One region of the Janthinobacterium sp. SUN120 genome, then DNA from elsewhere that is predicted to be linked to it. Evidence: predicted binding sites of a transcription regulator. Region 1 holds the regulator's gene; the other holds the start of a gene.

Region 1 (5,888 bases):
TCCGCGCCTTCATCGAGAAATGGTTGCCATCATTCAAGTCCGACAACCGCAGCTACCTGACGGTAGCCCTCGGCTGCACGGGCGGCCAGCACCGCTCCGTGTACATGGCGGAGCGGCTGGCGCAATATTTCGGACCCAACGAGCGCGTGGTTCTACGCCACCGCGAGCGCAGCTAGTTAATCGAGGTGGCGCAGCGGATGCGCCGCAGCCGGCCAGACGGGCGCAAAGAAGCGCGCCACCATGGCCGCGTCGACTTCGTCCAGGCTGGCGGGATTCCAGCGGGGGGCATTGTCCTTGTCGACCACCAGCGCGCGCACGCCCTCGAGCACTTCGCCATGTTCGAAATTGTGGCGCACGACTGTGCGCTCCAGGCGCAGGCAATCGGCCACGCCCAGGTGGGCGCCCCGCTGCAGCAACTCCAGGGTCACCGACATCATCAAGGGCGAACGCAGGCGCATGGCCGCCAGCGCCTTGGTGGCGAACGCACTGTCGTCCTGCGCCAGCGAAGCCATGATGGCCGCCACCGAACCCGCGCTGAAATGGCGGTCCAGCGCCGCGCGCGCCGTGGCCAGGGGAGAAACGCCTGCCTCGGCCTGGAATGGTGCCGCCAGCGCCTTGATGGCCACAGGCAAGGCCTCGCCCGGCGTCGATTCAAACAGGTCCAGCAGCGCCCCCATCTGCGCTTCGGGCAGGTAGACATCGGCCAGGCCCGTGTACAGGGCGTCGGCCGCGTTGATCGTCAAGCCCGTCAAGCCCAGGTACAGGCCCAGCTGGCCGGCCAGGCGGGACAGGAAATAACTGCCGCCCACGTCCGGAAACAGGCCGATATTGACTTCCGGCATGGCCATGCGCGTGCGGCCCGTCACGATGCGCAAGCGGTTGCCTGGCCCGGCTTGCGCCACACCCATGCCGCCGCCCATCACCACGCCATCCATCACGGCGATATACGGTTTCGGGTAGAAATGAATTAAATGATTTAAAGCATATTCTTCCGTAAAGAAATCTTCCAGCAGGGCGCTGCCGCCTTGCGGCGTGGCCAGACCCGCATCGTAAAAGAAACGGATGTCGCCACCGGCGCACAGGGCCTTATCGCTGCTGGAGCGGATCACGACGGCGTCCACCTGCGGATCGTCGCGCCAGGCCAGCAGGGCCGCGCTCAGGGCGCGCACCATCTCCAGCGACAGGGAATTCAAGGCTTTCGGACGGTCGAGCACGATGTGCCCGGTGCGGTTGCGGATGGAAGTCTGGACGAAGTCGCTCATGGCAGGCTAGAAAGAAGTGAAAGTGCGAATATTCTAATACCTGCGCGGGGAACATTGCGTTCCGCTGGGCGCAAAAAAGGGCGCAATGTGCGCCCTTAGTTGATCACAACTGCTGGAAGCGGGTGGCCTTAGACGGCGACGACGGCTTCTTCCTCGGAGTTGTCTGGCAGATGCTTGATCGCCTCTTTACCGTGCCCTTGCACTTTGGTTTTGTATTTCATCACTTGCCTATCGAGCTTGTCGATCAGGGTATCGATCGCGGCGTACAGGTCGTGCGCCAAGCTTTCCACATAGACAGTCTTGCCGCTCAAACGCAGGTTGACTTCAGCCTTTTGACGTTTTTCTTTCTCTTTGAGGTTATCCACGGTCAGAATCACGGCGATATCGATGACTTGATCGAAATGACGTTTCACGCGCTCCAGCTTCGTTTGTACGTATTCACGGATGGCTGGTGTCACTTCGAGATGATGTCCGCTGATGGTGAGATTCATACACACTCCTAAAGATGATCGGGTTCGTGCGGTCCATCCTATCCGGCCCGCAGAGGAACCGAAAAAAACTTACAAACACTTACGCAGGCTCACTGGCGGAATTTTTAATGCTTCCCGGTATTTGGCAACAGTACGTCGCGCAATCACCATGCCTTGTTCCCCCAGCATGTCCGCAATCTTACTGTCGGATAAAGGATTTTTAGGGTCTTCTGCTCCTGTCAGTTGCACGATCAATGCCCGTATCGCCGTCGATGACGCTTCGCCCCCCGCTTCGGTGGCGACGTGGCTACCAAAGAAATATTTCAACTCGAACATGCCGTGCGGGGTCAGCATGTACTTTTGAGTTGTTACCCGCGAGATAGTACTCTCGTGTAAACCCAGTGTATCAGCTATTTCACGGAGCACAAGGGGGCGCATGGCAACGGCCCCATGCGAGAAAAAGTTCTTTTGTCTTTCTACTATCGCCTGCGCCACACGCAGGATCGTGTCGAAGCGCTGGCGCATATTCTTGATCAGCCACTTGGCTTCCTGCAACTGTGCGCCCATGGCGCCCTCCCCCTTGCCCTGCTTGAGCAAGTTGGCGTACATGGCGTTGACGCGCAGGCGCGGCATGACGTCGTTGTTCAGGGTGACTTGCCAGCCATTGCGCGCGCGCTTGACGACGACGTCGGGCACCACGTAATCGGAGACGTCCGAGGCGAACACGGCGCCCGGATGCGGATTGCACTGGCGAATCACCGTCTGCGCTTCGCGCAAGTCTTCATCGTCGCAATCGAGGGCTTTTTTCAGCTTGTTGAAATCGCGCTGGGCAAACCAGGCCAGGTGCTTTTCCACGATCACGAGGGCCATGCGCCGCGTCACCATGGCGATGTGCGGCAAGCGCTTGATTTGCAGGGCCAGGCATTCGGACGCGTTGCGCGCGCCCACGCCCGGCGGATCGAAACTTTGCAGCAGCGACAAGGCCGTGCGCATCTCGTCGGCGTCGATTTCCAGCTCTTCCGGCAGGCGCGCCAGGATGTCGTCGAGCGACTCTTCCAGGTAGCCATTGTCGTCGAGCGCGTCGATGATCAGCTCGACCAGCGCGCGGTCGCGCAATTCGAGCACCGTCACGCGCATCTGCTCCATCAGGTGTTCGCGCAGCGTGCAGTGATGAGCCTCCAATTGCGGACGCGAATCTTCGTCGTCGGGCGCCTTGCCCCGGCTCGCCTCGCTCCAGTCGCTGTCGCCGCCATCCGCGGCGGCCGGGCTGTCGCCACCCTCGCCGTCAAACGCTTCCGCTTCGGCCGGCGCTGCGGGCGCCTCCTGGCCTGGTGGCTGGGGCGGCCCTTCGGCCGGTGCGGCCGTGGAGCTCAAGGCCCCGTCGGACAGCAGGCGCAGCGAACGGTCGAGCGGATCGTCGAGGCGTTCGAGCAAGGGATTGTCCGTCAGCAATTGCTCTAATTCCTGGTGCAATTCCAGGGTAGACAATTGCAACAGGCGTATCGATTGCTGCAACTGCGGCGTCAGTGCCAGGTGCTGCGAAGTGCGCAGCTGCAATGATTGTTTCATTGGCTTACATGCGGAAGTGTTCGCCCAGATAGACCCGGCGTACCGACTCGTTCGCAATGATGTCGTCGGGGCGTCCCGACGCCAGCACCGAGCCCTGGTTGATGATGTAGGCGCGGTCGCAAATACCCAGCGTCTCACGCACATTATGATCGGTAATCAGCACGCCGATATTGCGCTCCTTCAAGAAACGCACGATGCGCTGGATCTCGATCACGGCGATCGGATCGACGCCGGCGAACGGCTCGTCGAGCAGCACGAAACGGGGATCGGTGGCCAGCGCGCGGGCGATTTCCACGCGGCGGCGTTCGCCACCGGACAGGGACAGCGCCTGGTTCTCGCGCAGCTTTTCAATCTGCAGGTCGGCCAGCAATTTATCCAGCCGTTCCTCGATCTCGGCCTTCGTCAGCGGACGGCCTTCGACGGTCTGGATTTCCAGCACGGCGCGGATATTGTCTTCCACCGTCAGCTTGCGGAAGACGGACGCTTCCTGCGGCAGGTAGGACAGGCCCATCTGTGCGCGGCGGTGGATCGGCAGGCTGGAGATATCCACGCCGCTGATATCGATGCTGCCGCCATCGGACGGCACCAGGCCGACGATCATGTAGAACGAGGTGGTCTTGCCGGCGCCGTTCGGGCCCAGCAAGCCCACCACTTCGCCGCATTCGACTTGCAGCGAGACATCATGCACGACTTGCCGCTTGCCATAGGTTTTTTGCAGCCCGCGAACGATCAGGGTGCTGCCGCAACGTGTATTTTCCATTATTTCTTTCCTGGCGCGGGCGTGGCCGGCGCTTTCTCCGCTGCCGGCGCCTTGGTCTTCGGCTGGATCACCATGCGCACGCTGCCGCCATCGGCGGTGCTGGTGCCGCTGTTGGAATTTTCCATCGCAAATTCTTCCTTGCGGCTGTCATACGAGATGAAGGCGCCGTTGGCCACATCGGTGACTTTCGCCCCTTCCAGGCGCGTCAGCTTGGCTCTGGAAAACAGTTTCACCACTTCCGTCTTGTTGTCGTATTCCACGCGCTCCGCTTCGCCTTCGACCCACAGGTCGCCCGCGCCATCGCGCTTCTGGCGGAAGGTCGCGAGCTTGCCGGGATCGGCCCAGAAGGTGATGAACTGGTAGCCTTGCGGGTCTTCCGTGATCAGGGCCCGGCCCGCCTTCATGGTCAGGGTACCCTTGACCAGCACGACGTCACCCGTCAGGGTGCGCACCTGCTTGATGTCATCGACGTGGCCGCTGCGTGCCGTGATGACGGCTTCCTTCTCGGAATCGGCCTTCTCGGCATGCGCCACGCCCATGATGGCCAGCGAAAATACGGTCAACAGCAAGATGTTCTTCATAATATGGTTTCCTTGTTTCATTCTGTCATTTTGCCGCCGCGGCCGGGCGCGGTTTCGGCGGGAGGACCATGCGCAGCGCATTCTGCACTTCCACGACGCCGGTGGCGTTATTCGCCTTCATGCCGACGCCATTGATGCGCGAGGCGCCCGTCAGGATATCGACAGGCACATCCGTTTCCATTCTTTCCTCGTCCGGGAACACCGTCAGCGCTTCCGTCTTGACCGTCAGGTTCTGCGCCTTCGGACTGGCCACGCGGTCGATCACGACCTTGCGGTGCAGTTGCAGCCGGGTATTATCCTGGTCGATATGCGCCAGTTCCGCATTCATGTTCATCGGCGGCATGCCTGGCGTGAGCTTGCGCACGAAGGGCTGGTCGATATCGGACGAGTCGTCCAGCGGATAATGCGTGAGCTTGGTGCCCGACACGATATAGCTGGGCTTGCCCGTCAAATCCATGCGCACCAGGCTGAAATTGGTGATGAAATAGTCAGGTTCATCCAGATGCTTGCTGGCCGTAATGTCCTGGCCATTCTTGTTCATCACCTCGAGCAGCCAAAAGCTGCCCAGCGCGACGACAACCGCGCCCAGCACGGTAAAAATCATGCGCCAGCGATGGGCGCCTCCTGGCTTACGCATAGGGCTTCACTCTTTCAAAGGTCACTGGCGAGGCGGCGCGCCTCACTCCAGGAACGGCGCCATGACGCGCGCATAGTTGTCCTGGGCGCGCAGCAGGAATTCGCAGATCTCGCGCACCGCGCCGCGACCGCCGCCGGCCTGCGTCACATGGTGCGCCAGGCCCTGCGCCTCCGGACGCCCGCCCGGCACGCTGACGGCAAAGCCCACGCGTTTCAGGATGGGCGCGTCGATGACGTCGTCGCCGATATAGCCGCATTGCTCTTCCGTCAAGCCCGTCAGCGCCAGCAATTCGCGAAACGGCGTCAGCTTGTCGTGGCCGCCCTGGTGCACATGGGTAATGCCCAGGTCTTGCGCGCGGCGCGCCGTGATGGCCGAGCGGCGCGCGCTGATGATGGCCGTCTGCACGCCCGATTCCTGCAGCAGCTTGATGCCCAGGCCATCATACACATTAAACGTTTTCATCATCTCGCCGTCCGGGCCGAAATGCAGGCTGCCGTCGGTGAGCACGCCATCGACGTCAAAGATCATCAGTTTGACCTTGGCCGCCCGCGCCAGGTTGTCCGCCACGCTGTCCATCAGATCACCTTCGCTTGCGTCAGATCATGGATA
Region 2 (5,888 bases), on a different contig from region 1:
AATCCGGATGCCATGGTGCTGCCGTTCGAGCACAGCGTGGTGCAGTGCGGACTCGGCGCGGATGATAGCGTGATGAGCAACGCGGCCAGGCTGGCAGCCATCGGTGGCGGCGGTACCAATTGCAGCGCGCCGCTGCTGCGCATGAACAGCAAGAAGGAGCTGGCCGACCTGGTGATTTATGTGTCCGATAACGAATCGTGGATCGACGCCAAACGCAGCGGCGCCACGGCGACGATGGGACAGTGGGATGTCTTCAAACAGCGCAATCCGCAAGCAAAGCTGGTATGCATCGATATTGCGCCGCATGCCACCACGCAGGCGATGGAGCGCGAGGATATTCTGAATATCGGCGGTTTTTCCGACGACGTCTTCAAGATCATCGCCGCCTTTGCCGCCGGCCGGCTGGATCCCGCCCACTGGGTGGGAGAAATCGCCGCCATCGATATCGCAGCACCAGGTTGTTGAAGCAAAGCGCATGAATGCGGACAGGACTACATAACAGGCGTCCTGTCCACGCTTGTCATGCGCCGTAGTACCCCGAATGCCGACAGGATTACATCGATCAGCCGCGTCAGACCGGCCTGGCAGGCGCAGTGCGTCTGCCAGAAATCCTGTCCCCCCTTGTCGGGTTGTCGTACTGATGAATGCCGGTGGAACTACATCCTGGGCCGATGCGTCGGCAACTGTTTCACCAACCCTGGTCATCACCCCCTATACAATAGAAGAAGAGATAGCGATGAAAAACGAAGAATACGAAGTCCTGCATACCGAAGGCAGCCGTCCAGTGAAAATGTGGACGCGTGGCGTGCCTGTCGAAGAAGCGGCTAAAAAACAATTGCGCAACACGGCGACCCTGCCGTTCATTTACAAGCATATCGCCGTCATGCCCGACGTCCACCTGGGTAAGGGGTCGACCATCGGCAGCGTGATTCCCACCCTGGGCGCCGTGATTCCGGCGGCCGTGGGCGTGGATATCGGCTGCGGCATGATGGCGGCGAAAACCACGCTGACGGCGAACGATCTGCCCGATAACCTGGGACCGCTGCGCAGCGCCATCGAACGCGCCATTCCGCACGGGATGTCGCCGAAGACGCGCGGCCACCGCGGTCGCGACGAAGGTTCCTGGCATACGCCGCCCTCGGTGGTCGATGCCGCGTGGCTGCAATTGAAGGATGAATTCGATGCGATCTGCCTGAAAACGCCAAAGCTGAAAAATACGAACAATTACCGCCACCTGGGAACCTTGGGTAGCGGCAACCACTTCGTCGAAGTGTGCCTCGACGAGCAGGGTTCCGTATGGTTCATGCTGCATTCCGGTTCGCGCGGCGTGGGCAATGCCATCGGCACCCATTTCATCGAACTGGCCAAGCAGGATATGCGCACCCACTTCATCAACCTGCCCGACCAGGATTTGGCTTACCTGGCCGAGGGAACGCAGCATTACGATGATTACGTGGAAGCGGTGGGCTGGGCCCAGCGTTTCGCCCGCAACAACCGCGAAGTGATGATGCAGAACCTGATCGCCGCCGTGCGCACGGTCATCCATAAACCGTTCCAGACGCACGTGGAGGCCGTCAACTGCCACCATAACTATGTGCAGAAGGAGCACCACTTCGGCAAGGATGTATTGATCACGCGCAAAGGTGCTGTGTCGGCCCGTGCGGGCGAACTGGGGATCATTCCCGGCTCCATGGGCGCGAAGAGTTTTATCGTGCGCGGCAAGGGCAATGCGGAGAGTTTCCATAGCTGCAGCCACGGTGCGGGACGCACGATGAGCCGCACGGAAGCGAAGCGGCGCTTCAACCTGGATGACCAGATCCGCGCCACCGAAGGCGTGGAATGCCGCAAGGATGAAAACGTCATTGATGAAATCCCGATGGCTTACAAGGATATCGATGCGGTGATGCTGGCGCAGCGCGAGCTGGTCGATGTCGTGCATATCTTGAAGCAGGTCGTCTGCGTCAAAGGATAAGAGAGATGATAGAAATAGATGGAGCGCAAGGCGAAGGCGGCGGACAGATTTTGCGTTCGGCGCTGAGCCTGTCGATGATCACGGGGCAACCGTTTCGCCTGATTAACATTCGCGCGGGGCGGGAAAAGCCCGGCTTGCTGCGCCAGCATCTGCTGGCCGTGCAGGCGGCAACCGCCATTTGCGGGGCGCGCACGACGCCGGTGGCGCTGCGCGCGTCGAGCCTGGAATTCGTTCCCGGCCCCCTGCGCGGCGGCGATTACCGCTTTGCCATCGGCAGCGCCGGCAGCTGCACCCTGGTGCTGCAAACCTTGCTGCCGGCCCTGCTGCATGCGGATGGGCCATCCACCGTGCGCGTCACTGGCGGCACGCACAATGCCATGGCACCGCCCGTGCATTTTTTGCAGCGCGCGTATGGCCGCATCCTGCAGCAGATGGGCGCCGAGGTGGAGATCGCGCTGCAACGCTACGGCTTTCATCCTGCGGGCGGCGGCGAGGTGACGGCCACCGTGCAACCGTGCCGGCGCTTGCAGCCGATTCAACTGCTGCAGCGCGGCGAACGGAAGGCGGGGTATGCGGAAAGCGTGGTGGCGGGCGTGCATGTGCAGGTGGCGCAGCGCGAGCTCGAGCGTGTCGCCAGCGGCATGGGCTGGAGCGGCAAGCAACTGCGCCTCGTCGGCTTGCCGGCGGAGCAGGGGCCGGGCAACGTCCTGCTGCTGACCCTGGAGCATGAGCATGTCACGGAAGTGTTTACTTCGTTCGGCGAAAAGTCCTTGCTGGCCGAGTCCGTGGCCAAGCGCCTGTTGAACGAGGTGCGCGCCTATCTCAAGACGGACGCGGCCGTCGGCGAGCATCTGGCCGACCAGCTCTTGCTGCCCATGGCGCTGGCGGGCGGCGGTACCTTCAGCTGCAACAAGGTGTCGCAGCATGCGCTGACGAATGCGGAGGTGATTGCCCGATTTTTGCCCGTGCGTATCACTTTCGAGCAGCAGGCGCGCGGCAGCATCTGCACGGTGGCCGCCGCCTGAGGCGCGTGGTGACACAACCACGTGTTGCAGCTGTTCCAAATTGATACATGGCCGGCCGGATGTGGGGCATATGTGCATGGCATGGCATTTGCTCTTCTTTGGTATTGACTAAAAAACCAAGGAGACCAGCATGACCTATTCCATTCGTACCCTGCTCGGCGTGGCGGCGGCCGGCGCCGTTGCCCTCACTTCCCTGCTGACCTTGCCGCATGCCTATGCGCACGGCAATGTCACGCCGCAAGGCGTCGACACCACGGGCTTGCCCAAGGTGGGCGACAAATGGCTCGAGCAAAACCCGTATCGGGGCAACAAACTGGCCTTGACAGTGGGCACCTCGGCCTACAACCAGAATTGCGCCCGCTGCCACGGCATCGAAGCCATCTCGGGCGGCATCGCGCCGGACTTGCGCCAGCTGGACCGCGATTGTTTCGGTATCAAGAATGAGACAAAGAAACAGGCGTGCTACAAGGAAACGGACAATTACTACCTGACCACCATCCGCCACGGTAAAGTGCGCAATGGGGCCGTGTACATGCCGCCGTTCGAAGGCGTGTTCAACCAGGAAGCCATGTGGGCCATCAAGACCTATCTGGAAACGCGCCGCGAATCGAATTAAGTCGAACTGATCACGAAGGAGTCCCATGCGTTCATTTCAATTCCGGGGCGCGCGCGCGATGATCTTGCTCGCTTGCCTGGCGCTGTGCGCCGCCGCGCCGGCGCGCGCCGACTGGCAAAAGGTGCAGCAGTCGGGCAGCCTGAAAGTGGCTGTGTACAACGAATTCGCGCCGTTTTCCGACAAGGGTACGGGCATCGATATCGATATTGCCGAAGCGCTGGCGAAAAAGCTGGGGCTGAAACTGAGCTTGTTGCCATTTCCCGCCGGCGAAAACCTCAACGACGATTTGCGCAATATGGTGTGGAAGGGACATTACCTCGGTTACGGCCCCGCCGATGTGATGTTGCATGTGCCGGTCGACAAGAAGTTGATGGCGGACAACGACAAGGTCGAGATCTTCGCGCCATACTATGTGGAAACCGTGCGCCTGGCGCGCAGTGCGCAAGCCGTGCCGCAATTCGATGGCGTCGCCTCGCTGGCCGGCAAGCGCATCGGCGTGGAAAAGGTGTCGATCGCGGCCATGCTGATGCTGGGCGAAGACAATGGCAAGTACCGCGACGACGTACGCATCTTCGATACGGCCGCCGAAGCCTTGCAGCAATTGCAGGCGGGCAAGCTCGACGCCGTGCTGGCCAACCGTTCGGAAATCGAATCGGTGCTGAAAAGCGATCCCGCTTTCCCCATGAGCGAAGTGGCGTTTGCTCGCCTGCCGCGTGCGGGCTGGGCCGTGGGCCTGGCCGTCAGCCGCCAGCAGCTCGACGTGGGCAAGTTGCTGCAGGCAGCCATGAATGAGATGGCTGCCAGCGGCGAATTGAAAGCCATCTTCGAGAAATATGGCGTGAAGGAAGCACGGCCGTAGCAGGCCATGTTGAATGACAATAAAGCCCGCGCATCGGAAGAGGCGCGGGCTTTTTAGTTTTAGAAACTATATTGGGCGCTAACGCCCAGCAACCAATTACGTCCCGGCGCCGCTTCATAGTAGCGCTTGTTGCTATCGCCAACGATGACGGAACCCACGTAGGTCTTGTCGAAAAGATTGTTCAGGCGGGCAAACTCCTTGAAGCGCCAATTGCCCACGTTTTGCCTGGCGTTGACGCGCGCATTGAATACCGTGTAGCCGGGCGCCGGTTTTTCGATGTTGCTGTCTTCCGCGTAGACCTGGTTGCTGGCCACGCTTTCCAGCGCTGCGCCAAAACGGTCGAACGTATCTTTCCAGGCCAGTTCAGCGAACAGGTTAGCGCTGGGTACACCCGGCAAGCGGCTGCCTTCGCGCACGCCGCCAAATGCCTGGTCATACACGGCATGCAGGCTGGTCAGCGCCACTTTGGTCGTGAAGCCGTATGGCAGGTTCGAATCCAGCGACACTTCCATGCCCTGGCGCAAGGTTTTACCCGCATTGCGATAGCTGGTGCGCCCGCCGCTGGACTTGTCGACCACCAGTTCGTCGTTGGTCTTGATCTGGAACAAGGCCGCATTCACGTGCGTGTTGTTGGCGATCCTGGCCTTGATACCCGCTTCCAGGTTGGTGCTGGTGGCCGGCTTCAAGTTGAAATTGAAGCCGCCGCCCGTGCCCGAGTAAAACAGTTCGTTCAAGGTTGGGGCCTCGAAACCGCGCGCGGCGCTGGCGTAGACGTTGACGTTCGGCGTCAGTTTATACAGCAGGCCCAGCACGGGCGTCGTGTGGCTGAACTCCAGGCTGCCGCTATCGTTGCCGTTGCTGAGGAAATGGTCGTCGACAGCCACTTTCATCTTGCTGTAGCGCACACCTGCGCTGAGCAGCCACGGGCCGCCTTGCCATTCCGCCTGGATATACGGATCGAGGCTGGAGACGACATTCTGCTCGTCGCGGCGCAGCTTGCCTTTTACGCCAAAGCTATTGCCAATGAAATTTTCATAGCCGGTGCGGTCGTCGCTGGAGCGGCCATAGTCGATGCCGATAGTCGTGCTCAGCTTGCCTCCGGCCAGCTGGTTCACGTGCAGCCAGTTGGTGTCGATGCCATAGAATTGGCGCTGGAAATCGACCACGCCGCCCGAATGGCTAGGCGGCGCCTGGAATCCCTTGGTAAACGCCTGGTACTGGATCACGTCGCGGTTGCCGCCATACACCATCACGTGCAGTCGGTCATCGCCGAACGACTGTTCATAAGTGGCGCCGATCTGCTGGTGATCGATGCTCTTGCGCGTGTTGTAGCGCTCGGCCAGGGTGCGTTTCGGGTTCTGCGTGTCCGTCGTGTCGATTTCGCCGGCGCGCGGGTTGGCGGCAAACGTGGGCCAG

What was found. The regulator sigma-54, encoded in region 1, starts transcription at its own class of promoters, with help from an activator protein. The targets are predictions, from matches to a motif close to TGGCANGNAANCTGCTTT.
Region 2: the regulator sigma-54 is predicted to act here: its motif matches at 3,075-3,092, upstream of pedF (cytochrome c-550 PedF).

The regions. Positions count from the first base shown of each region.
Region 1 covers NZ_JAPUBW010000006.1:190,279-196,166, forward strand. The annotation lists gene rapZ (RNase adapter RapZ) at 1-176, shown strand, start outside; gene O0879_RS25325 (enoyl-CoA hydratase/isomerase family protein) at 177-1,262, opposite strand; gene raiA (ribosome-associated translation inhibitor RaiA) at 1,391-1,753, opposite strand; gene O0879_RS25335 (RNA polymerase factor sigma-54) at 1,823-3,301, opposite strand; gene lptB (LPS export ABC transporter ATP-binding protein) at 3,306-4,061, opposite strand; gene lptA (lipopolysaccharide transport periplasmic protein LptA) at 4,061-4,642, opposite strand; gene lptC (LPS export ABC transporter periplasmic protein LptC) at 4,668-5,279, opposite strand; gene O0879_RS25355 (HAD hydrolase family protein) at 5,322-5,855, opposite strand; gene O0879_RS25360 (KpsF/GutQ family sugar-phosphate isomerase) at 5,855-5,888, opposite strand, start outside.
Region 2 covers NZ_JAPUBW010000009.1:3,110-8,997, forward strand. The annotation lists gene O0879_RS28345 (RNA-binding protein) at 1-465, shown strand, start outside; gene O0879_RS28350 (RtcB family protein) at 737-1,972, shown strand; gene rtcA (RNA 3'-terminal phosphate cyclase) at 1,978-2,997, shown strand; gene pedF (cytochrome c-550 PedF) at 3,128-3,613, shown strand; gene O0879_RS28365 (transporter substrate-binding domain-containing protein) at 3,639-4,472, shown strand; gene O0879_RS28370 (TonB-dependent receptor) at 4,532-5,888, opposite strand, start outside.